3 regions of the Janthinobacterium goodfellowi genome follow, and region 2 is predicted to be linked to each of the others. Evidence: predicted binding sites of a transcription regulator. Region 2 holds the regulator's gene; each other region holds the start of a gene.
What was found. Region 2 encodes FNR, which switches genes on or off when oxygen is low (the NO sensors DNR and NnrR bind a similar motif). Its sites were predicted from a motif close to TTGATNNNNATCAA; they were not measured.

Region 1 (7,379 bases), on a different contig from region 2:
GCGGCAAGCTTGAGCAGGGGGCGGCGCTGCATGGCCCCTCCTTTCCAGTGCGTTCATCAGCATTCTTATCAGAATGACAGTATCACGCAGCAGAGCACGATTGTCGACTGGATTATGGAAACTGTGTATAAAACAACAGCAGTTTCAGGCCGGACTGGAGGGGTAGGAATTAATCCAGATCAATAAAACCGCAAATAGAAAATAAATCTTGCGTGCGGCTCTGGACGGCATGCGCGCCCCTCGCCTACGCTGTTTTTTTATCTGAAAAACAAGAGGACCACATGCAGACAGCGCGCTTGAATATTATTGGAATGGATCACGAAGGCTGCGCCGACAGATTGACGGGCGCACTTGAGGCGGTCACGGGCGTGGCCACCGTCTGCGTCTCGCTGGCGCGCCACGGCGCCACGGTGCAATTCGACGAACGGCTGGCCACGCAAGAGCGTTTGCTGGCCGCCGTCAACGACGCCGGCTTCATGGGCGAAGCGACGGATGAAGAACAGCTGGCCTCGTGCAGCGGCGCCTGCGGCCACTGCCGCCACTGAACGCCTGCCGCCGCCAGCTTCCCGCTCAGCCTTCCCGCGCGCCCCGGTCGCGCAGATGCGCCAGCACGCGGCGCGGTCCCAGCGCCTGCAGGTCGAACGGCGGCAATTCGATGGCGTCGAGCGTATTCTTGAACAGCAAACCCAGTTCCGTATCGCCTTCCAGGCTCAAACGGCGGCTGAAGAACAGGGTGTCCGGATCTTCCTGGCGCCGCGCCAGCAGCATCAGATCATGCACGCTGGCGGCGATGCACAGGTCCGGCACGTCGGCATAGCGCTCGGCCACGAACACCGTGCCCTGCCACTCGAAATCGAAGGCGATACCCGCGTCCAGCAGGCGCAAGCGCAGGCTGCGCCCTTCCAGGCTGCGCCGCACGTCGTCGGGCAGTTGCGGCGCCAGCAGGCGGTTCAAGCCTTGCACGAACAGCCAGGAGGCCGGATACGGCGGCAGCTTGGACAGCAATTCGGCCAGCGGTTCGGGCAGCCGGTACGACACGGCAGGCTTGCTCATGGCAGGCTTGGCCGGGACGGGCAATCTTTCCAGTTGATCTTGCATGGTGCTTCCTTTCGATGCGTTCAATGGGCGGCGTGCTGTTCCATGCCGGGCTGGCCGTGCCAATAGCCGTCGCAGGCGCCGGCCGGCTGGCAGGCCGCCAGCTGGGCCTGGGCGCCGATGCCGCTGACCTGCCCGCGGCGGGCGCGGTCGAAGATGGCGATGACTTTTTCAGTGTTCATCGCCTGCGGGCTGATGCGCGCCACATCCACGCCCATGTCGCGCATGGCATCGAGTTCGCGCACCAGGTTGTAGACGAGCGCCGACTGCGTCTGCGTGCCATTCAGCACGAGGAAGGGTACTGCGTCGCGCGTGCGCAGCAGCAGGCCGTCCGGCTCTTCCAGGCAGCTGTAGCCGCAGTCGTCCTTCGGCAGGTTGCGGTTGCGCGCCGTGAAGCAGCGCGCGGAAAACGCCAGCGGCATGCGGCCGTAGGCAAACACTTCCGTCTCCAGCCCTTCCGGTTTCTGGCGCTGCATCTCGGCCAGCGCCGTCTGCCCCATTTCCAGCGGCATCACCCAGCGCCGCGCACCAAGGCGCGCCAGCAGCTGCAGGCTGGGACCATTGAACAGGTTCAAATGGGGGCCGGCGACGAAGGACGCGCCCTTTTCCATGCAGTGCACGGCGCCCATGTCGTTGGCCTCGACGCCGTAGCGCCCATTGCCCGTGATGCGGCGCAGGGTGGCCAGTTCGGCGCCCGCCTCGATCAGCGCCTGCGTCGACAGCACCACTTCCTTGCCGGCGGCGGCCAGCATGTCGGCGATATCGAGCCAGTCGGCCAGGCGCAGCTCATGCCGGCGCGAGCAGACGGTTTCGCCCAGATACACGATATCGACGGCGGTGCCGGCGATCTGCTGGTAAAAGTCGAAGACGGTGGCGCGCGGCCAGTAGTACAGCAAGGGGCCCAGTGAAAGCTTCAGCATGTTCATCCTTTATTTCCAAGATCTGTGGTAGGCACCCAAGGTGTGCTGCTGGCCTTCGGCCAGCTTGTCCATGGCCGCCATCCAGCCCGGCTTGACGGCGTAGCGCGCATTGCCTTCGCGGCAGGCGTCGATCGCTTCGCGCCACACGCGCGTCACCTGCGCCACATAGGCGGGGCTGCGCTGGCGCCCTTCGATCTTCACGGCGCGCACGCCCATGGCGATCAGTTGCGGCAGCAGCGCCAGCGTATTCAGGCTGGCCGGCTCCTCGATGGCGTAATACTCTTCGTCGTTGACTTCGAAACGCCCCTTGCACAGGGTCGGATAGCTGGCGTTTTCACCGGGTGCGTAGCGGTCGATCAGCACGCCGTTCAGGCGCGATTCGAGGCCGTTCGGCGTTTCCAGCCAGCGCACGGATTTCGCCGGCGAGCACACGCCGTGCGTGTTCGGCGCCTCGCCCGTCGCATACGACGACAGCGCGCAGCGCCCTTCGACCATCACGCACAGGCTGCCGAAGCCGAAGACTTCGATCTCGACTTCCGTCTTGGCGATCAATTGTTCGACCTGCGCCATCGACAGCACGCGCGGCAGCACGGCGCGGGCGATGCCGAAGTGTTCATGGTAAAAATTGATCGCTTCGTAGTTGGTGGCCGAGCCTTGCACGGACAGGTGCAGGCGCAGCTGCGGGTGATGCTGCGCCGCATACGCCATCAGGCCCGGATCGGCCACGATCATGGCGTCGATGCCGGCCTGCGCGGCGCGGTCGATGGCGCTGCGCCACACGGCCCAGTTGTGCGGCTGCGGATAGGTGTTCAGCGCCAGCAGCACCTTGCGTCCATATTGGTGGGCGTAGCGCACGCCCTCGGCGATGGCCTTTTCGTCGAAATTGAGGCCAGCGAAATTGCGCGCATTGGTGGCGTCGCGAAAACCCAGGTACACGGTGTCGGCGCCATTGTCGACGGCCGCTTTCAAGGCGGGCAGGCTGCCGGCGGGGCAGACCAGTTCCAGCGGTCCGGCCACGCGGGTGGCGGTGGTTGATTCAAGCATCATGGTGTTCTCAGTCCTGTATCGGCTCAGGGTGCAGACTATAGCCCCGCCCATGCCGCCCAGTCCTTGACGCAGGTGAAGGAATGCATGCATGACTGGCGCGCGTTCCACTTGCTTGACCTGGCTGTAAAATGCCCCACTTTTTCCCTATCCGATTGCCCGCCATGACCCGCAAACCGCTGCTGATTTTCCTGCTTACCCTGTTTCTCACCGCGCTGCAGGTGCAGTGGGCCGGTCCGGCCGATGGCTATGAGACAGGGACCATCTCCGTGCTGTCGCCGGAAGTGCTGGGCGCGTATCCAGGCGTGCTGCTGCTGTTCCTGCTGGCCGTGTTCGCGCGCCGCAAGATGCCGCTGCTGCGTCAGGCCGCCATCTGCACGGGCCTGCTGGCCGTCTACTGGCTGCTGGCGAACTACGTCACCTTCGACGCGCGCGTGGCCAGCTGGAGCACCTACACGCCGCTGGAAATCTGGACGCACGTGCTGCCCGCGTCTGTCATCAGCATCGCCGCCTGCGGCGCCGCGTTCTTTTGCGCGAGCTGGCTGATCCTGCGCGAAACGCGCTGGAACAAACGCGGCTGAGGTGTTTTTTTCACCTGCATCAAGGATTCGTCACGCCACTGCACGCGCCCTTTGACGCCACTATATTTAGTGATTAATCTCCATAAAAACACCGCATGTTGTGTTTATTGGAGGTTTCATGACGACAAATGCAGTTTCCCCCACACGCGGCCAGGTCGACGTCGCCGCGTCCATCAATGAGTACCTGGAGCGGCGCGACTGGCGCGTGAACGCCAACGCCAACCAGGGTTACTCGCTAGGCGGCCTGATACTCAATGTGTCGGGCAAGGTCATCGCAAACTACTGGCTGGACCAGGTGTATCCGCCGGAAGTGGGCGCGGCGCACCGCGAGGCGGCGCTGCACATCCACGATCTCGACATGCTGGCCGGCTATTGCGCCGGCTGGTCGCTGCGCACCCTGCTGCATGAAGGCTTGAATGGCGTGCCGGGCAAGATCGAATCGGGCCCGCCCAAGCACATGTCGAGCGCCATCGGCCAGATCGTCAACTTCCTCGGCACCCTGCAAAACGAGTGGGCCGGCGCGCAGGCGTTCAGCTCCTTCGACACCTACATGGCGCCCTACATCCGCAAGGACAGCCTGCGCTACGAAGACGTACGCCAGTACATGCAGGAGCTGATCTTCAACCTCAACGTGCCGTCGCGCTGGGGCACGCAGACGCCGTTCACCAACCTCACCTTCGACTGGGTCTGCCCGGACGACCTGCGCGAGCAAATTCCCGTCATCGCCGGCCGGGAAATGGACTTCAGCTATGGCGAGCTGCAGGCGGAAATGGACATGATCAACCGCGCCTACATCGAGATCATGATGGCGGGCGACGCCAAGGGCCGCGTCTTCACCTTCCCCATCCCCACCTATAACATCACCGAGGATTTCGACTGGCATAGCGAGAATGCCGAACGCCTGTTCGAGATGACGGCCCGCTACGGCCTGCCCTACTTTCAGAATTTCATCAATTCGGAACTCAAGCCAAACATGATACGCTCCATGTGCTGCCGCTTGCAGCTGGACTTGCGCGAACTGCTGAAAAGGGGCAATGGCCTGTTCGGTTCCGCCGAGCAGACGGGCTCCCTGGGCGTGGTGACGATCAACTGCGCGCGCCTGGGCCACCTGTGGCGCGGCGACGAGCCAGCCTTGATGGCCGACCTGGACCGCCTGCTGGAACTGGGCAAGACCAGCCTGGAAATCAAGCGCCGCACCATCGAGGAACTGATGCAGCAAGGCCTGTTCCCGTACACGAAGCGCTACCTGGGCACCTTGCGCAACCACTTTTCCACGCTGGGCGTGAACGGCATCAACGAGATGATCCGCAATTTCAGCGGCGACGCCCATGACATCACGTCCGCCGAGGGCCATGCGCTGGCGATCCGCTTGCTCGACCACGTGCGTGCCCGCATGGTGCAATTCCAGGAAGAGACGGGCCATATGTACAACCTGGAAGCGACGCCGGCCGAAGGCACGACGTACCGCTTCGCCCGCGAAGACCGCAAACGCTATCCCGCCATCCTGCAGGCCGGCACCGTCGACAACCCGTATTACACGAACTCGTCGCAACTGCCCGTCGGCCACACGGACGACCCGTTCGAAGCGCTGGAATTGCAGGATGCGCTGCAGCGCAAGTACACGGGCGGCACGGTGCTGCACCTGTACATGACGGAAGCGCTGTCGGACGCGAACGCCTGCCGCGAACTGGTAAAACGCGCCCTGAGCCGCTTTTCTCTGCCCTACATCACCGTCACGCCCACGTTTTCCATCTGTCCGCGCCACGGCTACCTGGCCGGCAAGCATGAATTCTGCCCCACCTGCGACGCGGAACTGATCGCCCGCAAGCAGGCCCACATTGTTCCATCACTTGAGGAAACGCCATGAATGCACGTCCCGACTTCAATCCCGCCATCACCCTGCTCGACACCGAACGCCAGCGCTGCGAAATCTGGACGCGCGTGATGGGCTATCACCGCCCCGTCGCCTCGTTCAACATCGGCAAGCAGGGCGAATTCCACGAGCGCCAGTATTTTACGCAAGCGGGCGCCCGGCTTGGCCAGCCCGCCTGCCATGGCTGAGTTGAAAGTGGGCGGCCTGACGCCCTTTTCCGCCACCGACTATCCGGGCAAGCTGGCGGCCGTGGTGTTCGTGCAGGGCTGCCCCTGGCGTTGCGGCTATTGCCACAATCCGCACTTGCAGGCGCGCACGCCGGAAGGCGCCATGCCGTGGCAGGACGTCCTGACCTGGCTGCGGCGCCGCGTGGGCCTCGTCGACGCCGTCGTCTTCAGCGGCGGCGAGGCGTGCATGGACCCGGCGCTGGCGCGCGCCATGCTGGACGTCAGGGCCCTGGGTTTCGGCATCGGCCTGCACACGGCCTGCATCTACCCGCAGCGCCTGCAGGAAGTGCTGCCCCTGGTCGACTGGGTGGGCTTCGACATCAAGGCGCCGTTTGCCGACTATCGTCATGTGACCCGCGTGGCCGGCAGCGGCGACCCGGCGCGCGCCTGCCTGGACGCCATCCTCGCCAGCGGCGTCGCCTACGAATGCCGCACCACCGCCCATCCGGACCTGCTGCCCGATGCACAGCTGCTGGCCCTGGCCGCCACCCTGGCCGCCCAGGGCGTCGACAACTACGTGCTGCAGCAGTTCCGCGCCGAAGGCTGCCTGGATGCGGCGCTGGCCGGCCGCCCCCTGCACGGCTATCCGGCGGCGGACACTGTGGCGCAAATCGGCGCCATGTTTCCCCGTTTTACATTCCGTAACCATGGCAATTGATCCTGCAAGCACATAATTTCGCAAAGCCCCGCAAAATTCCCCGTTCTGCAACGCTGAAATGTCTTGCGTGCTGTAATGTATCAACTGTGCCGCGCACCACGCGCAGCCCGTTCGATTCCTCACACAGCATTACAGATAAGCGTCATCCATGAACGATTTCACCGCAGTCAGCCCAGACACCCCTTCCACCCACGCCGACATCCTGTACGGCCCGCCGCGACCGGATTTGCTGCGCGAGGAAGTGCTGGCCGACCTGCTGGAAGCGACGGCGCGCCGCTGTCCGCAGCAAATCGCCCTGATCGACGGCGCGCGCCGCATCACGTATGCGCAACTCGATGCGCAGGCGGGCCTGGCGGCGTCGCGCCTGGTGGCGGCCGGCGTCAAGCCCGGCGACATCGTGGGCCTGTGGCTGCCGCGCGGCGCCCCTCTGCTGCTGATGCAGGCGGCGATTGCCAAGGCGGGCGCCGCCTGGCTGCCCGTCGATGAAGACACGCCCGTCGAGCGCCTGCAAGTGTGCCTCGACGACGCGAATGGAGCCGGTGTCGTCAGCTGCGCGCAGTTCGCGCCGCGCCTGTTGGATGCCGGCGTCGAGCGCCCCGTGTGGACGGCGGAAAGCCTGCTGGCGCCCGCGGCGCCCGGCGAATACCTGCCCGCGCGCGGCGCCGTCTTGCCCGAACACCCGGCCTATGTGATCTACACGTCCGGCTCGACGGGCAAGCCCAAGGGCATATTGATCAATCAGCGCAGCATCTGCCACTTCCTGCGCAGCGAAAACGCCGTGCTGGAAGTGACGCAGGCCGACACCGTCTACCAGGGCTTTTCCGTCGCCTTCGACATGTCGTTCGAGGAAATCTGGATCGCCTACCTAGTGGGCGCCACCCTGTGGCTGGGTCCCAAGGAAATCTCGGGCGACCCGGAAGCCTTGCCGCGCGCGCTGGCCGAGAACAAGGTCACCGTGCTCCATGCCGTGCCGACCCTGCT
Region 2 (7,379 bases):
GAAGACCAAGCTGGTACCCGACGACATCATGCCGAAGATGCGCGCCCTGAAACGCCTGGGCCAGCCGTACAGCGATGAAGAGATCGCCGCCGGCCCCGCGCAGCTGCAGGACAAGACGGAAGAAGACGCCCTGGTCGCCTATCTGCAAGGCCTCGGTACATTAATCAAAACAAGGAATTAGCATGGCAATCGAAAACCTGTTTGACAGCGCCAGCAGCGTCATGACGGTGGTTTCCTTTACGACGTTCGTGGGCATCCTGTGGTGGACGTTCAGCCGCAGCAATGGCGACTTCGACGCGGCGGCGCGCCTGCCGTTCGCCGACGACGCGCTCGACTATCCGGCCGAGGCCGAGACGAACCTGGCGAAGGAGCGCAACCATGGCTGACTTTACCAACGGCTTCTGGAATATCTACATCGTCGTGCTGTCCCTGCTGGGCATCATCGGCTGCGGCGTGCTGCTGTACTCGCAGTCGAAAGTGAAAGTGGCCGCCGGCGCCCCCGCCGACGGCACCACGGGCCACGTCTGGGACGAGGACTTGAAGGAACTCAATACGCCGATGCCGCGCTGGTGGATGTGGCTGTTCTACATCACCATCGTCTTCGCGCTGGCCTACCTGTTCCTGTACCCGGGCCTGGGCACCTATGCCGGCAGCCTGGGCTGGAAATCGACGGGCCAGTACGAAGAAGAGCTGAAGAAGGCGGAAGCCGACTACGGTCCCCTGTTCAACAAGTACCTGAGCCAGGACTTGAAGACGGTGGCCGCCGATCCGCAGGCGCAAGCGATCGGCCAGCGTTTGTTCCTGACCTACTGCGCGCAATGCCACGGTTCGGATGCGCGCGGCAACAAGGGCTTCCCCAACCTGACCGACAAGGACTGGCTGTATGGCGGCGATCCCGACATCATCAAGACCACCATCATGCACGGCCGCAATGGGCAGATGCCGCCGATGGGCGCCGCGCTGGGTTCCGAAAAGGATGTCGAGAACGTGGCCCATTATGTGCTGAGCCTGTCCGGTTCCACCTCGGACCCCGTCAAGTCCGTGCTGGGCAAGGCCAAGTTCGGCGCCTGCATGGCCTGTCACGGCGCCGATGCGAAGGGCAACCAGATGCTCGGTGCGCCCAACCTGACGGACAAGATCTGGCTGTACGGCGGCAGCGCCGATACCATCATGGAAACCGTGCGCAAGGGGCGCAACAACACCATGCCGGCCTTCAGCGACTTCCTCGGCGAATCCAAGGTACACGTGCTGTCGGCGTATGTCTGGAGCCTGTCGAATCCCCAGACGCCCGTGAAATGATGTAATGGAACCTCAAGTCATCAAGATGTATGCGGCCCGCGAGCAAATCTACCCTCGCGAGGCCAAAGGACGCTACGCTACCTGGCGATGGGTATGCGTATGGCTTACCCAGCTCGCGTTCTACGGCTTGCCGTGGTTGACCTGGAATGGCAGGCAAGCCCTGCTGTTCGATTTGACCACGCGCAAGTTCTACATTTTCGGCGTCGTGCTGTGGCCCCAGGATTTCATCTATCTGGCGGCCCTGCTGATCATCTGTGCATATCTGCTGTTCCTCGTCACGGCCATTGCCGGGCGGGTGTGGTGCGGGTTCTCTTGCCCGCAAACGGTGTACACGGAAATCTTCCTGTGGGTCGAACGCCGCATCGAGGGCACGCGCAGCGCGCGCATGGCCCTCGACAAGCAGGGCCCCTCCGTGCGCAAGGCATTCAAGAAGACGGCCAAGCACCTGGTCTGGGGCGCCATCGCCCTGTGGACGGGCTTTACCTTTGTCGGCTACTTCACGCCGATCAAGGAACTGGCGCGCGAGGTGACCACCCTCAATTTCGGTCCCTGGGAATGGTTCTGGGTCTTGTTCTACAGCCTGGCAACCTACGGCAACGCGGGCTGGCTGCGCGAGCAGGTGTGCAAATACATGTGCCCCTACGCGCGCTTCCAGAGCGCCATGTTCGACCAGGACACCCTGATCATCACCTACGATGCCAAGCGCGGCGAACCACGCGGCGCGATGAGCAAGAAGGCCGGCAACAACGACAAGCTGGGCGACTGCATCGATTGCACCCTGTGCGTGCAGGTGTGTCCGACCGGCATCGATATCCGCAACGGCCTGCAGTATGAATGCATCGGCTGCGCCGCCTGCGTCGACGCCTGCAATACCGTGATGGACAAGGTCGAGCGGCCGCGTGGCCTGATACGCTACAGCACCGACCATGCGATGGAAAACAACTTCAATTCGAAGCAGATCCGCCAGCGCGCCATGCGCCCGCGCGTGCTGATCTACACGTCCATCCTGGCCCTGATCATCATCGCCGTGTGTACTTCGCTGGCCCTGCGCACGCCGCTGAAAATGGACGTGATCCGCGACCGCGGTTCGATGGGACGCGAAGTGGAAGACGGCATGATCGAAAACGTCTATCGTTTGCAGATCATGAACACCTCGGAGCAAAGCCAGCATTTCAAAATCAGCGCATCCGGCTTGCCGGGCCTGACCTTGCTGACGCGCGAAGAAGTGACCTTGCAGCCGACGGAAACGCTGGGCTGGCCGATCCGCCTGCGCGTGCCGCACGGCGTCGGCGAGAAGGGGTCGAACAAGATAGCGATCGAATTGCACTCGCTGGACGATCCGTCGCTGCATGTGCGCGAAAGCGCGGTCTTCATCGTGCCGCGCTAATGCAGGAAGGCCGGTCCCCGCATGGGGGCTGGCCGTACACACAGAAACACAGGAGAAATACCATGTCCGACAGTCTGAAACTGCAAGCTCCCGTTGCCCCGTGGTACAAGCATCGCTGGCCATGGCTGCTGATGATCGGTCCCGGCCTGTCCGTGGTCGTCGGCAGCTTCATGGGCTATATCGCGTTTACGCAGCCCGACGCGCTGGTGGTGGGCGATTATTACAAGCAGGGCAAGGCGATCAACCAGGATTTGCGGCGCGATACGGTCGCCAGCAACCTGGCGATGGATACGACCCTGGCGTATGACGTCGCTGCAGCGCGCCTCAGCGGTTCCGTGCACAGCTTCGGCAAGGCGTACCAGGGGCCGCTGCAGCTGCACCTGGCGCATGCGACCCTGCCGGAAAAGGATATCAAGCTGCTGGTGCAGCCCGATGCGGCCGGCAATTTCTCGGTGGCGCTGCCGATGCTCGAGCGCAGCCGCTGGCAGGTGCTGGTGGAAAACGACAAACGCGAGTGGCGCCTGTCCGGCATCTGGACCTGGCCGTTGCAACGCAGCATCGCGCTGCACGCGGATGAGGAACTGTAAGCCTTATTTACAGACGTCGGTGCCGGCCGTAATGGCTTTTAACTTGGCCGGCTGCAGGATCTCGATCTCGCGGTTGGAGACGCGCAGCCAGCCTTCCTTCTTGAACTTGGACAGCAGGCGGCTGACGCTCTCGATGGTCAGGCCCAGGTAGTTGCCGATTTCCTCGCGCGACATGCGCAGCTGGAAATTGCTGCCAGAATAGCCGCGCGCCTCATAGCGCGACGCCAGGTTGACGATGAAGGCGGCAAAGCGCTGCGTCGCCTGCATATTGCCCAGCAACAGCATCACGCTTTGCTCGCGCGTGATTTCCTGGCTCATCATGCGGTGGAAATGGCGGAGCAGGGTCGGCATATTGCCCAGCAATTGTTCCAGGCTGGAAAACGGGATTTCACACACTTCGCTGTCTTCCAGCGCCACCGCATTACAGTGGTGGCGGTCGGCGCTGATGGCGTCCATGCCCAGCAGTTCGCCGGCCATCTGGAAACCCGTCACCTGCTCTTCGCCGCCCGGATTGATCTGGTACGTCTTGAAGTGCCCCAGGCGGATCGCGTACAGGTTCTGGAACGAGTCGCCGATGCGGAACAGCGAGGCGCCGCGCACGATCTTGCGGCGGCGGCCGATGATCTGGTCCAGCCTGTCCATGTCGCCCACATCAAGGCCCATCGGCAGGCACAATTGATGCATGCTGCACGTCGAGCATCGCGCTCGCAACGCTTCCACGTTCACTGTGGGCAAGGTTGGAGTGAGTAGCGCTTCAGTCATGTCGGTACCTTTAAGAAAATGCAACAACAAGTTTACTGCATACCGGGTTGCCGTGTGCCAATTTCACCGTAATTTCGGCGAATAAACGACGTCCAGCCTTTAATTATATGGCAACATCGTCAAAAGCCCATGCGGAGAGGGCAATTTGCGTGGCGGCGCTTGCCAAGCTGGGGTATTGATAGGAAAATTCCTGACAGCATTATCTGCCGCCTGTGCCGCACGGTACTGAAAAGGAAATCATGAAGCCTCTCGGCATCAAAGCAAAAGTCGCGCTGGCTACCAGCCTGACCTCGATCGCCATGATCGCGCTGGTCACCATGATCCAGGTGCAGCACATGCGCGACGATTTCACCCGGGTCCTGCTGAGCCAGCAATCGTCGCTGATCACCCGCACCGCCGCCGAACTCGACGACAAGCTGGGCATGCTGCTGCAGATCGTCACCCTGACGGCACGGCAGCAGCCGCCGGAACTGATCGGCCAGCCCGCCCAATTGCGCGACTACTATTCGCGCCGCTCGATGCTGGTGCTGTTCGACGACGTGCTGGTGCTCGACGCGTACGGCGCCGTCGTGGCCGACATGCCGGAAGTGGCGGGGCGCGCCGGCATCAACGTCGCCGAGCGCGAGTACTTCCAGACCGTGCTGCGCACGCGCCAGCCCATGATCACCGAGCCGATGCTGGGCAAATCGAGCGGCATGCCCATCGTGCAGATGGTCGCGCCCATACTCGCCGCCGATGGCCGGGTGGCCGGCGTGTTGATCGGCGTGCTGCGCCTGTACAAGGACAACCTGCTGGGCCGCCTGCGTTCGGAAAAGATCGGCAAGAGCGGCTATTACTTCATCCTCACGCGCGGCGCCGTGCCGCGCTATGTGCTGCACCCCGACACCAGCCGTTTGCTGCAGCCGCGCCTGCCGAACGCCAACCTGACGACCACCCAGCTGCTGAAGGACGATGGCGAAGGCACCATGGTCAGCACCAACAGCCGCGGCATCACGGCCGTCAACAGTTTCAAGCGCCTGAAATCGGTGAACTGGCTGCTGGCCGCCTCGCTGCCCCTCGACGACGCCTTCGAACCGTTCGACGGCGTGCTGTACCGGCTGGTGCTGTGGAGCATCCTCGCCTCGCTGCTGGCCGCAGCCGTTCTGGGCTGGGTCACCGTGCGCCTGCTCTCGCCCCTGGTGCGCCTGCGCGACACCCTGCAGGCGCTGCGCACCAGCGGCAGCCGTTTCACCCCCGTGCCGGTGCAGCAGCGCGACGAGATCGGCGAACTGACGGAAGCGTTCAACGGCCTGATGAGCGAACGCGACCGGCTGCAGCAGGAACTCGAATCGCGCGCGGCGGAGCTGGAGCAGGAACGCGACCGGGCCGAGGCGGCCAACCGCGCGAAGAGCGACTTCGTGGCCAACATGAGCCATGAAATCCGCACGCCCCTCAATGCCGTGCTGGGCATGGTGTATCTGCTGGGAAATACCAAGCTCGACACGGAACAGCGCAAGTATCTGACCATGGTGCGCGTGGCGGGCCAGTCGCTGCTGGGCATCCTCAACGACGTGCTCGACTATTCGAAGATCGAGGCGCGCCGCATGGAATTGTCGCCCGTCGAATTCGACCTCGACGAGGTCATGAACACGCTGGCCACGACGATGACCATGAATGCGGGCGAAAAGGAGCTGGAACTGGCCATTGCCGTCGAGCCCGACGTGCCGCGCCGCCTCGTGGGCGACGCCCAGCGCCTGCAGCAAATCCTCGTCAACCTGGCCGGCAACGCCATCAAGTTCACCGAGAGCGGCGAAGTGGTGGTGGCCGTCAGCCTGGCCGAGAAGGACAACGGCCGCGCCTGGCTGCGCTTCGAAGTGCGCGACACGGGCATCGGCATGACGGAACTGCAGCAACAGCAGCTGTTTGCCGCGTTTTCGCAGGGCGACCAGAGCATCACGCGGCGCTTCGGCGGCACGGGCCTGGGCCTGGCCATCAGCAAACAGCTGATCCACATGATGGGCGGCGACATCGCCGTCGCCAGCAGCGAAGGCAAGGGCAGCCGCTTCTGGTTCAGCGTGCCGTTCGACATGCTGGCGCAGCCGGCCGAAACGCGGCGCACGCCCGCCCTGGGCCAGCTGCGCCTGCTGGTGGCCGACGACAACCGCACCACGCGCGAACTGATCGTCAAGCTGATCGAGGCGTGGGGCTGGCTGGCCGACGAAGTGGATTCCGGCTTTGCCGCCATCGAACTGTACCGCGAACGCCTGGCGCAGCAGCAGCCGTACGACGTGGTGCTGGCCGACTGGCACATGCCCGTCATGGACGGCCTGGCCACGGCCAAGGCCATCCGCCAGGCGGCCAGCGGCCAGCGCCAGCCCATCGTCGTGATGGTCAACGCCTTCGCCCGCAACCACCTGGAGGAAATCTCCAGCGCGGCCGAGGCCGACGTCGTGCTGATGAAGCCGATCACGGGCTCGAGCCTGTTCGATGCCCTGCACCAGGCGCTGATCGCGAAGAACGACGGCGGCGAGCAGCGCATGCTGCACCAGCCGCTGGGCACGGAACTGGCCGGCGTGCATTTCCTGCTGGTGGAAGACAACCATTTGAACCAGGCCGTGGCGCGCGGCATCCTCGAACACATGGGCGCCACCCTGGACGTGGTGGGCGACGGCTTACAAGCCGTGGAACGGCTGCGCACGGAAGCGCTGCGCTACGACATCGTGCTGATGGACATGCAGATGCCCGTCATGGACGGTTTCAGCGCCACCCACATCATCCGCTCGGAGCTGCGCCTGAACCTGCCTGTGATAGCCATGACGGCCGGCGTGCTGGCGTCCGAGCGCGAGCGCTGCATGACGGCCGGCATCAGCGATTTCATCGCCAAGCCCGTGGTAGTGGAAGAGATGATGGAAGTCATCCTGCGCCACCTGCCCAAGCGCCCGCCAGTGCAGACGGCCGAGCCGGCGCCCGTCACCGACGAGGAAGTGTTTTCCATGGCGCCGCTGATGCGCGTGATGGGGCGCGACGCGAAGGGGCGCGGCGTGCTGCGGCGTATGGTGGAAGACGCGCTGAACAAGGGCATGACGCCTGTGCGCGACGCCGAAACGGCGTTGCAGGCGGGCCGCCACAGCGATGTGGCGCGCATCCTGCACGGCGTGCGCGGTTCCGTCGGCACCCTGGGCACGAAACGCCTGATCCGCGCCGCGTTCGCCACCGAGGAAGCCATCGATGCGGGCCGCCTCGACGAGGTGCCGTCGCTGCTGGCGCAGACGGCGCAGGAGCTGGAGCAGGCGCTGGCGGCCGCCGCCGATTGGTTGTCCAGGCTGAAGGATTAAGCCTGCAACATAAAACTGGGGTCAGACCCG
Region 3 (7,379 bases), on a different contig from region 2:
CCACGGCAGGGCGCAGGGCCACGCCCGTCGGCGTGATGCGGCCGGAAATGGTCAGATAGCCGTTCTCGGCCACGGACATGCTGGCGGCCAGCACATTGCTGCCCGTCGCCAGCGTGCTGCGGCTTTCCAGGAATTGCTGCACCCGCACATAGCTGTAGTCGGAGAACCAGGCGCCGCTGCAATAGCTCATCACGTCCTTCATCGGCGTGCTGCCGTAGACTGCCTTGCTCAACTGGCCGATGCCGCCCGCATAGCTGCTGTTGTACAGCGGTTGCGGCCCCAGGTCGCCGTTTGCATACGGGTAGTCGGTGACCGCACCGGCCGGGCCGCCGCAAGCGACGTGCTTGAGCGAATGATTGTGGCCCAGCTCATGCACAAGCGTGGTCAGCCATTCAGGCCAGCTATTGCCGAACGGATCGACAGAGGCAATGCTGCTGAACCTGGCGTCCAGGCCGATGGCCGCCGTAAAGGCGCTGTCGCTGCCAGCCGGATTGACATATGCCAGACCGGCGGCACGCGTGGAGGACATTTTCGGCACGAAGCCATAATAATAGGCGCCGTTATCTTCCTGGGCGCGCTTGCTGTTCAGGGCTTCCAGGGTCGTGTTCCACCAGCTGTCGGCCGTGCTGCTGCCCGGCACGCTCAGCGGGGCGCGCGTGGTAATGCTGATATTTTCCGCCGCATACGGATACACGCGGGTCAGCGCGGTGCGGATCACCTCGGCGTCAGGCAGTTGCGCCACGCCATCGTCGGTGCTCAGCGGCACCAGCACCAGGTGGATTTTCGCCGCGCTGGCCACGACGGGCGCCGCTTCCTGGCTCACTTGCGTACCATCATTGCCCACGGCCGTCACGCGCACGCGCACGCCGGGCAAGATCCAGCCAGCAGGCAGGACGGCGCTGAAGTTGCCGTTGAAACTGTAATCGCTTTTCACCGTCGGCAAGACCGATGGACCGCTCATGGTGATGCTGCCCAAGTTGCTGCCATTGGCGGCCGTCGCATTCAAGACCACGGCCGGGCTGGCCTGGCCCGCTTGCGTAGCGAGCACGGACACGCGCACGGCGGCCGACTTGCCGCGCGTCAGGCGCAAGGCTGCATCGCTGGCGTTCAGGTTCAGTACCTGCGCGAAATCAATGCTGCCCAAGGTAAAGGCCGATACCGTGCCCGCATTCACGGCGATGCGCGCAGCGGCCGACAGCATCACGCTGCCCGTTGCCGAGGCTGGCGCGGATAATACCAGTTGGCTGGAACTGGCGCTGACGATGACGGCTGGCGTACTGCCCACCGTCGCCGCGCTGACTTGGTCGAGATTGCTGCCCTGCACTGTCACTGACAAGGTCGCGCCGTTGACGGCCGACGTGATCGATGTCACCGCCACGCTGGCCAGGACCGTGTACGTGTCGCTGCTGATGACATCGTTGTACGGACCGCGCACCGTCAGCGGTCCCGTTGCCGCGCCCGCAGGCACCAGCACCGTCACGCTGCCCGCCGTCTGGCTTTGCGGCGTTGCCGCCGCGCCATTGCCGAACTGCACCGCCGTCACGGCGCCCATGCCGCCGCCCGCGATCGTCACGCTGGAACCGACACCGCCCGTCGCCGGCGCAACGCTGCTCACGCTCAGCGGCAGGTACACGTTCACGTTATAGCTGGTGGCCGCCGTGCCGCTGGCGCTGACCAGGCTCAAGGCACCCGTGACGGGTACGCCCGGCATGGTCAGGGTCACGCTGGTGTCGCTGACGGCAGTGCTGGCAACCGTCACGCCCCCGACGTGGAAGGCCGTCACACGGCTCAGATTCGTGCCCGTCACCACCAGGCTGCCACCGACGGCAACGTTCGCCGCCGAGACGGCCGTCACGGCAGGAATCACGACGGGATTGCCCGACGTGGTCGCCACCACCGTGTCACCACCGCCACCGCCGCCCCCGCCGCAAGCGGACAAGCCCAGCACGACAAACAAAGCCACAAGCAGATGGTTTTTCATGGCTGGCAACCATGTTGGTGCAGCGCGATGCCGGGCAGGACACGAGAGAAATGTGACATATTGGTGACTTTTGGTGAGAATTTAAGTTCGAAGAACCAATATTATGGGTTAATTCGATTCCCAAAGACAACTATTAATGCTTTTGATTCAATTGGTTTTGATAATAATTAAGATATCTGCTTAGAAATTTTTATTCTGGGAATTATTCGCGTCACTCTGTATTGTCTTAAATCAAGATTATTTTCCTTTGCAGCTATTGCTATTCAATTCATTAAAAATATCTTGAGATAGCGCAAATAATGTGGAAATTTTTCCACAGCCTAGACGTCGTGCCTTCCTGCCAATTTTGGCGGAAGAATTAACGTTTTGAGTAAGATTTTCAGGAATGTAATTTTCAGCAGCGGGGGCGGGGCAAGGCGATGTGTTGCAAGAAGGCCTGCCGTGGGGCGAACGGCCGCTTTTGCTTAAAACCAAAGCAGCCTGATGCCGTATAATTTTAGACCCGGTGAAATCAGGCGATTGCCACCTTCTGCCTGCCCTACCCGGCCGGCACTCTCCGTCAGCTGATCCTGCTGGCCCGCAACCGCCCCGTACAGTCTTGTCGCCGCGCCGCCGCCCGTTTGCCTATTGAAAGCATGAAATGAACGATACCGTGATCCCCGCCATGTCCCCGACCGAAGCCACCTTGCGCGCCATCCTGGCGCAGCGGATCATGATCCTCGACGGCGCCATGGGCACGATCATCCAGCAGTACAAGCTCGACGAAGAAGCCTACCGTGGCGGTCCTGCCGGCCGCTTCATCGATTTCGCCGCGCCGGCCGACAGCGGCGCGCGCGAACTGTTCGTCAAGGGCAACAATGAGCTGCTGACCCTGACGCAGCCGCACATCATCCAGGAAATCCACGAGCGCTACCTGGCGGCCGGCGCCGACCTGATCGAAACGAATACCTTCGGCGCCACGACGATCGCGCAGGACGATTACCACATGGCCCACCTGGCCTATGAAATGAACGTCCAGGCGGCAAAACTGGCGCGCGCCGCCTGCGACAAGTATTCCACCCCGGACAAGCCGCGCTTCGTCGCCGGCGCCCTGGGACCCACGCCGAAGACGGCGTCGATCTCGCCCGACGTCAACGACCCGGCCGCGCGCAACGTCAGTTTCGACCAGCTGGTGGCCGCCTACCTGCAGCAGACGCAGGGCCTGGTGGAAGGCGGCGCCGACGTACTGCTGGTGGAAACCATCTTTGATACGTTGAACTGCAAGGCGGCCCTGTTCGCCATCGACCTGTACTACGAGCAGAATCCGACCGTCGTGCGCCTGCCGCTGATGATTTCCGGCACCGTCACGGACGCCTCGGGCCGTATCCTGTCGGGCCAGACCGTGCCCGCCTTCTGGAATTCCGTGCGCCACGCGAAACCGCTGACCATCGGCCTGAACTGCGCGCTGGGCGCCGCCCTGATGCGCCCGTACGCGGAAGAGCTGGCCAAGATCGCCGACACCTTCGTCTGCATCTACCCGAACGCGGGCTTGCCCAACCCCATGAGCGACACGGGCTTCGACGAATTGCCGGCCGACACCTCCGCCTTGCTGCGCGAATTCGCCGACGCGGGCTTTTTGAACATGGCGGGCGGCTGCTGCGGCACCACGCCCGAGCACATCGCCGCCATCGGCGCATTGCTGTCGAAAAACACGCCGCGCACGGTGCCGGCCCCATCGCACGACTTGCGCCTCGCGGGCCTGGAACCGTTCGTCGTCAACGACGAGTCGCTGTTCGTCAACGTGGGCGAGCGCACCAACGTCACGGGCTCCAAAGCGTTCGCGCGCATGATTCTCAACGAGCAATACGACGAAGCCTTGTCCGTTGCCCGCCAGCAAGTGGAAAACGGCGCGCAAGTGATCGACATCAATATGGACGAGGCGATGCTCGATTCGCTGGCCGCCATGACGCGTTTCCTGAACCTGATCGCCTCGGAACCCGATATTTCGCGCGTGCCCATCATGGTCGACTCGTCGAAATGGTCGGTCATCGAAGCGGGTTTGAAATGCGTGCAGGGCAAGGCCATCGTCAACTCGATTTCCATGAAGGAAGGCGAGGAAGAATTCCTGCGCCAGGCGAAACTGTGCCGCCGCTATGGCGCGGCCGTGATCGTCATGGCTTTCGATGAAAAAGGGCAAGCCGACACCTTCGAGCGCAAGATCGAGATTTGCGCGCGCGCCTATCACTTGCTGATCGATGCGCTGGACTTCCCGCCCGAAGACATCATTTTCGACCCGAACATCTTTGCCGTCGCCACCGGCATCGAAGAGCACAACAACTACGCCGTCGATTTCATCAACGCCACGCGCTGGATCAAGGAAAACTTGCCGTACGCGAAGATCTCGGGCGGCGTATCGAACGTGTCGTTCAGTTTCCGCGGCAACGATCCCGCCCGCGAAGCCATCCATACCGTCTTCCTGTACCACGCCATCAAGGCGGGCATGACCATGGGCATCGTCAACGCCGGCATGGTGGGCGTGTACGACAATCTGGACCCGGAATTGCGCGAGCGCGTGGAAGACGTGGTGCTGAACCGCCGCGAAGACTCGACCGAACGCATGATCGAATTTGCCGGCACCCTGAAGGCGGGCGGCAAGGCCGAGGCGCAAACCCTGGCCTGGCGCGAAGGCACGGTACAGGAACGCCTGTCGCACGCGCTGGTGCACGGCATCACGCAATTCATCGTGGAAGACACGGAAGAAGCGCGCCAGCAGCTGCTGCACAATGGCGGGCGCCCCATCCACGTGATCGAAGGCCCCTTGATGGCCGGCATGGACGTGGTCGGCGACCTGTTTGGCCAGGGTAAAATGTTCCTGCCGCAAGTGGTGAAATCGGCGCGCGTGATGAAGCAGGCCGTGGCCCATCTGATTCCGTTCATCGAGGAAGAAAAACTGCTGGAAGAGCAGCGCACGGGCATCGTCGCCAAGCCGAAAGGCAAGATCATCATGGCGACCGTGAAAGGCGACGTGCATGACATCGGCAAGAATATCGTCACGGTAGTCTTGCAATGCAATAACTTCGAAGTGGTGAACATGGGCGTGATGGTGCCGTGCTCGGAAATCCTCGCGCGCGCCAAGGTGGAAAACGCCGACATCATCGGTCTCTCGGGCCTGATCACGCCATCGCTGGAAGAAATGGCGTATGTCGCCAAGGAAATGCAGCGCGACGAACATTTCCGCATGCTTAAGATTCCCCTCTTGATCGGCGGCGCCACCACCAGCCGCGCCCACACGGCCGTGAAAATCGCGCACAACTACGAAGGTCCCGTCATCTACGTGCCGGACGCTTCGCGCTCCGTGTCCGTGGCGCAATCATTGCTGACGCCGGAACAGCGCGACAAATACGTGGAAGACATCGAGCTCGACTACGCGCGCATCCGCGAGCAACATGCCAACAAGAAGGCCCTGCCCATATTGCCGCTGGCGCAAGCCCGTGCCAACAAGATGGTCGTGCCCTTCGATGGCGCCTGCACGCCCGTGAAGCCGAAGTTCATCGGCCGCCGCGTGTTCAAGAATGTCGACCTGGCTACCCTGGCCAACTATATCGACTGGGGCCCGTTCTTCCAGACCTGGGACCTGGCCGGCCCCTTCCCCGCCATCTTGACGGATGAAGTGGTGGGCGACGCAGCCACCAAGGTCTATGCGGAAGGCCAGGCCTTGCTGAAAAAACTCATCGACGGGCGCTGGCTGACGGCCAACGGCGTCGTGTCCCTGCTGCCGGCGAATAGCGTCAATGACGACGATATCGAGGTGTACACGGACGATACGCGCAGTACCGTGGCGTTCACGTACTACGGCATGCGCCAGCAAGGTGTCAAGCCCGTGGTCGACGGCGTGCAGCGTCCGAACCAGTGCCTGGCCGACTTCATTGCGCCAAAGGCATCGGGCGTGAAGGATTACATCGGCATGTTTGCCGTGACGTCCGGCCTGGGCATCGAAAAGTATGAAAAACGCTTCGAGGATGCGCACGACGATTACTCGTCCATCATGTTGAAGTCGCTGGCGGACCGTCTGGCCGAGGCGTTTGCCGAATACCTGCATGAGCGCGTGCGCAAGGATTTGTGGGGCTATGTGCCGGACGAGCATCTGGGCAACGACGACATGATCGCCGAGAAATATGTCGGCATCCGCCCGGCGCCCGGCTACCCGGCCTGCCCCGAGCACACGGTCAAGAAACAGATGTTCGAGGTCATGCAGGCCGAGGAAATCGGCATGCAGCTGACGGAATCGTATGCCATGTTCCCCGGCGCGGCCGTGTCCGGCTTCTATTTTGCCCATCCGGAGTCGAAATACTTCGTCGTCGGCAAGATCGGCATGGACCAGGTGGAAGACATGGCCAAGCGCCGTGGCGCCAGCATCGAGGACGTGGAACGCTGGCTGGCGCCGAATCTGTCGTAGTGCCATAATATAAGCACAAGGCGCGCGGAACTTATCGCGCGCCGAAGCGCACTAACGCAGTATGCCGGCTGGCATGCTGCATGCCCGCTCCGGCCCGTTCCCCAACTGGCAAGGAGGTAATATGGCAACCAACTTCAAACTGAAACGCTGGCAGGATCAGGTGATCCTGTTGCTGGGCCTGTGGCTGCTCGTCTCGCCCTGGGCCTTTTCCTACCCTGAAGGCTCGCCGCAGATGATCAACGCCTTTATCTCGGGCCTGGTCGTCGCCGTGCTGGCCGCCTTCGATCTGTACAAGACCTATTTCTGGGCCGTCGTCGTCAACCTGCTGGTGGGCGTCTGGGTGGCCGTGTCGCCGTGGGTACTGCGGCTGGCCGATCAGCGCGTCGTCATGTGGAACGAGCTGATCGTCGGTATCGCCGTCGTCGTGCTGGCCCTGTGGGAACTGCGCACCGACCCCGAACTGCACAAGCACTGGCCCGGCGCGGCAGCGTAGCGGCGTAAAAAAGCCCTGTCACGGCGACGCCGTGCAGGGCTTTTATGAACAACACAGCTGATACGCGACGTCACAGCGCCTGGCATGAGCGTAGCGAGCGGAAGGGAGAGGTGGCTAAGAAGCGCAACCGTACTAAAGTACGGTGAGCATCGCAGGCCGCCTATACCGACGCGCAGTAGCTCAGGTCAGGCGCCATTACAAAGCATACCTGACAACGTTATCGCTCCATTCGTAGGCGGCCATTTCCAGCTCCACCAGGTCGTCCGGCGACATGGCCAGGTCGCGCAAGGTCGGCACGATCTCGCCTTCCATGTCTTCGATGCGCTCGATGCATTCGGCCAGGCGCAGCAGGTCGCCGTAGAAGCCTTCGCGCGACAGCAGCGCTTCGGCCACTTCGTCGATGACTTCGATCTGGCTGAGGATTTCCGACATCGGCACGCCGAACAGGGTATCCATCAGCGACATGATGC

Region 1: a site for FNR is predicted at 3,126-3,139, ahead of ubiU (ubiquinone anaerobic biosynthesis protein UbiU). Genes of this name have one in related genera too.
Region 3: a site for FNR is predicted at 2,203-2,216, ahead of ACQ4WQ_RS25185 (IPT/TIG domain-containing protein). Genes of this name have one in related genera too.

What each region holds. Positions count from the first base shown of each region.
Region 1 covers NZ_JBNYXN010000005.1:257,898-265,276, reverse strand. The annotation lists gene ACQ4WQ_RS20115 (substrate-binding periplasmic protein) at 1-32, opposite strand, end outside; gene ACQ4WQ_RS20110 (heavy-metal-associated domain-containing protein) at 282-545, shown strand; gene ubiT (ubiquinone anaerobic biosynthesis accessory factor UbiT) at 571-1,098, opposite strand; gene ubiV (ubiquinone anaerobic biosynthesis protein UbiV) at 1,119-2,015, opposite strand; gene ubiU (ubiquinone anaerobic biosynthesis protein UbiU) at 2,025-3,062, opposite strand; gene ACQ4WQ_RS20090 (hypothetical protein) at 3,224-3,640, shown strand; gene ACQ4WQ_RS20085 (ribonucleoside triphosphate reductase) at 3,759-5,507, shown strand; gene nrdD (anaerobic ribonucleoside-triphosphate reductase) at 5,504-5,701, shown strand; gene ACQ4WQ_RS20075 (anaerobic ribonucleoside-triphosphate reductase activating protein) at 5,694-6,398, shown strand; gene ACQ4WQ_RS20070 (Pls/PosA family non-ribosomal peptide synthetase) at 6,547-7,379, shown strand, end outside.
Region 2 covers NZ_JBNYXN010000003.1:728,746-736,124, reverse strand. The annotation lists gene ccoO (cytochrome-c oxidase, cbb3-type subunit II) at 1-181, shown strand, start outside; gene ACQ4WQ_RS15745 (cbb3-type cytochrome oxidase subunit 3) at 183-386, shown strand; gene ccoP (cytochrome-c oxidase, cbb3-type subunit III) at 379-1,299, shown strand; gene ccoG (cytochrome c oxidase accessory protein CcoG) at 1,304-2,686, shown strand; gene ACQ4WQ_RS15730 (FixH family protein) at 2,749-3,273, shown strand; gene fnr (fumarate/nitrate reduction transcriptional regulator Fnr) at 3,277-4,035, opposite strand; gene ACQ4WQ_RS15720 (response regulator) at 4,275-7,349, shown strand.
Region 3 covers NZ_JBNYXN010000008.1:50,023-57,401, reverse strand. The annotation lists gene ACQ4WQ_RS25185 (IPT/TIG domain-containing protein) at 1-1,981, opposite strand, end outside; gene metH (methionine synthase) at 2,622-6,416, shown strand; gene ACQ4WQ_RS25175 (SPW repeat protein) at 6,538-6,909, shown strand; gene ACQ4WQ_RS25170 (EAL and HDOD domain-containing protein) at 7,105-7,379, opposite strand, start outside.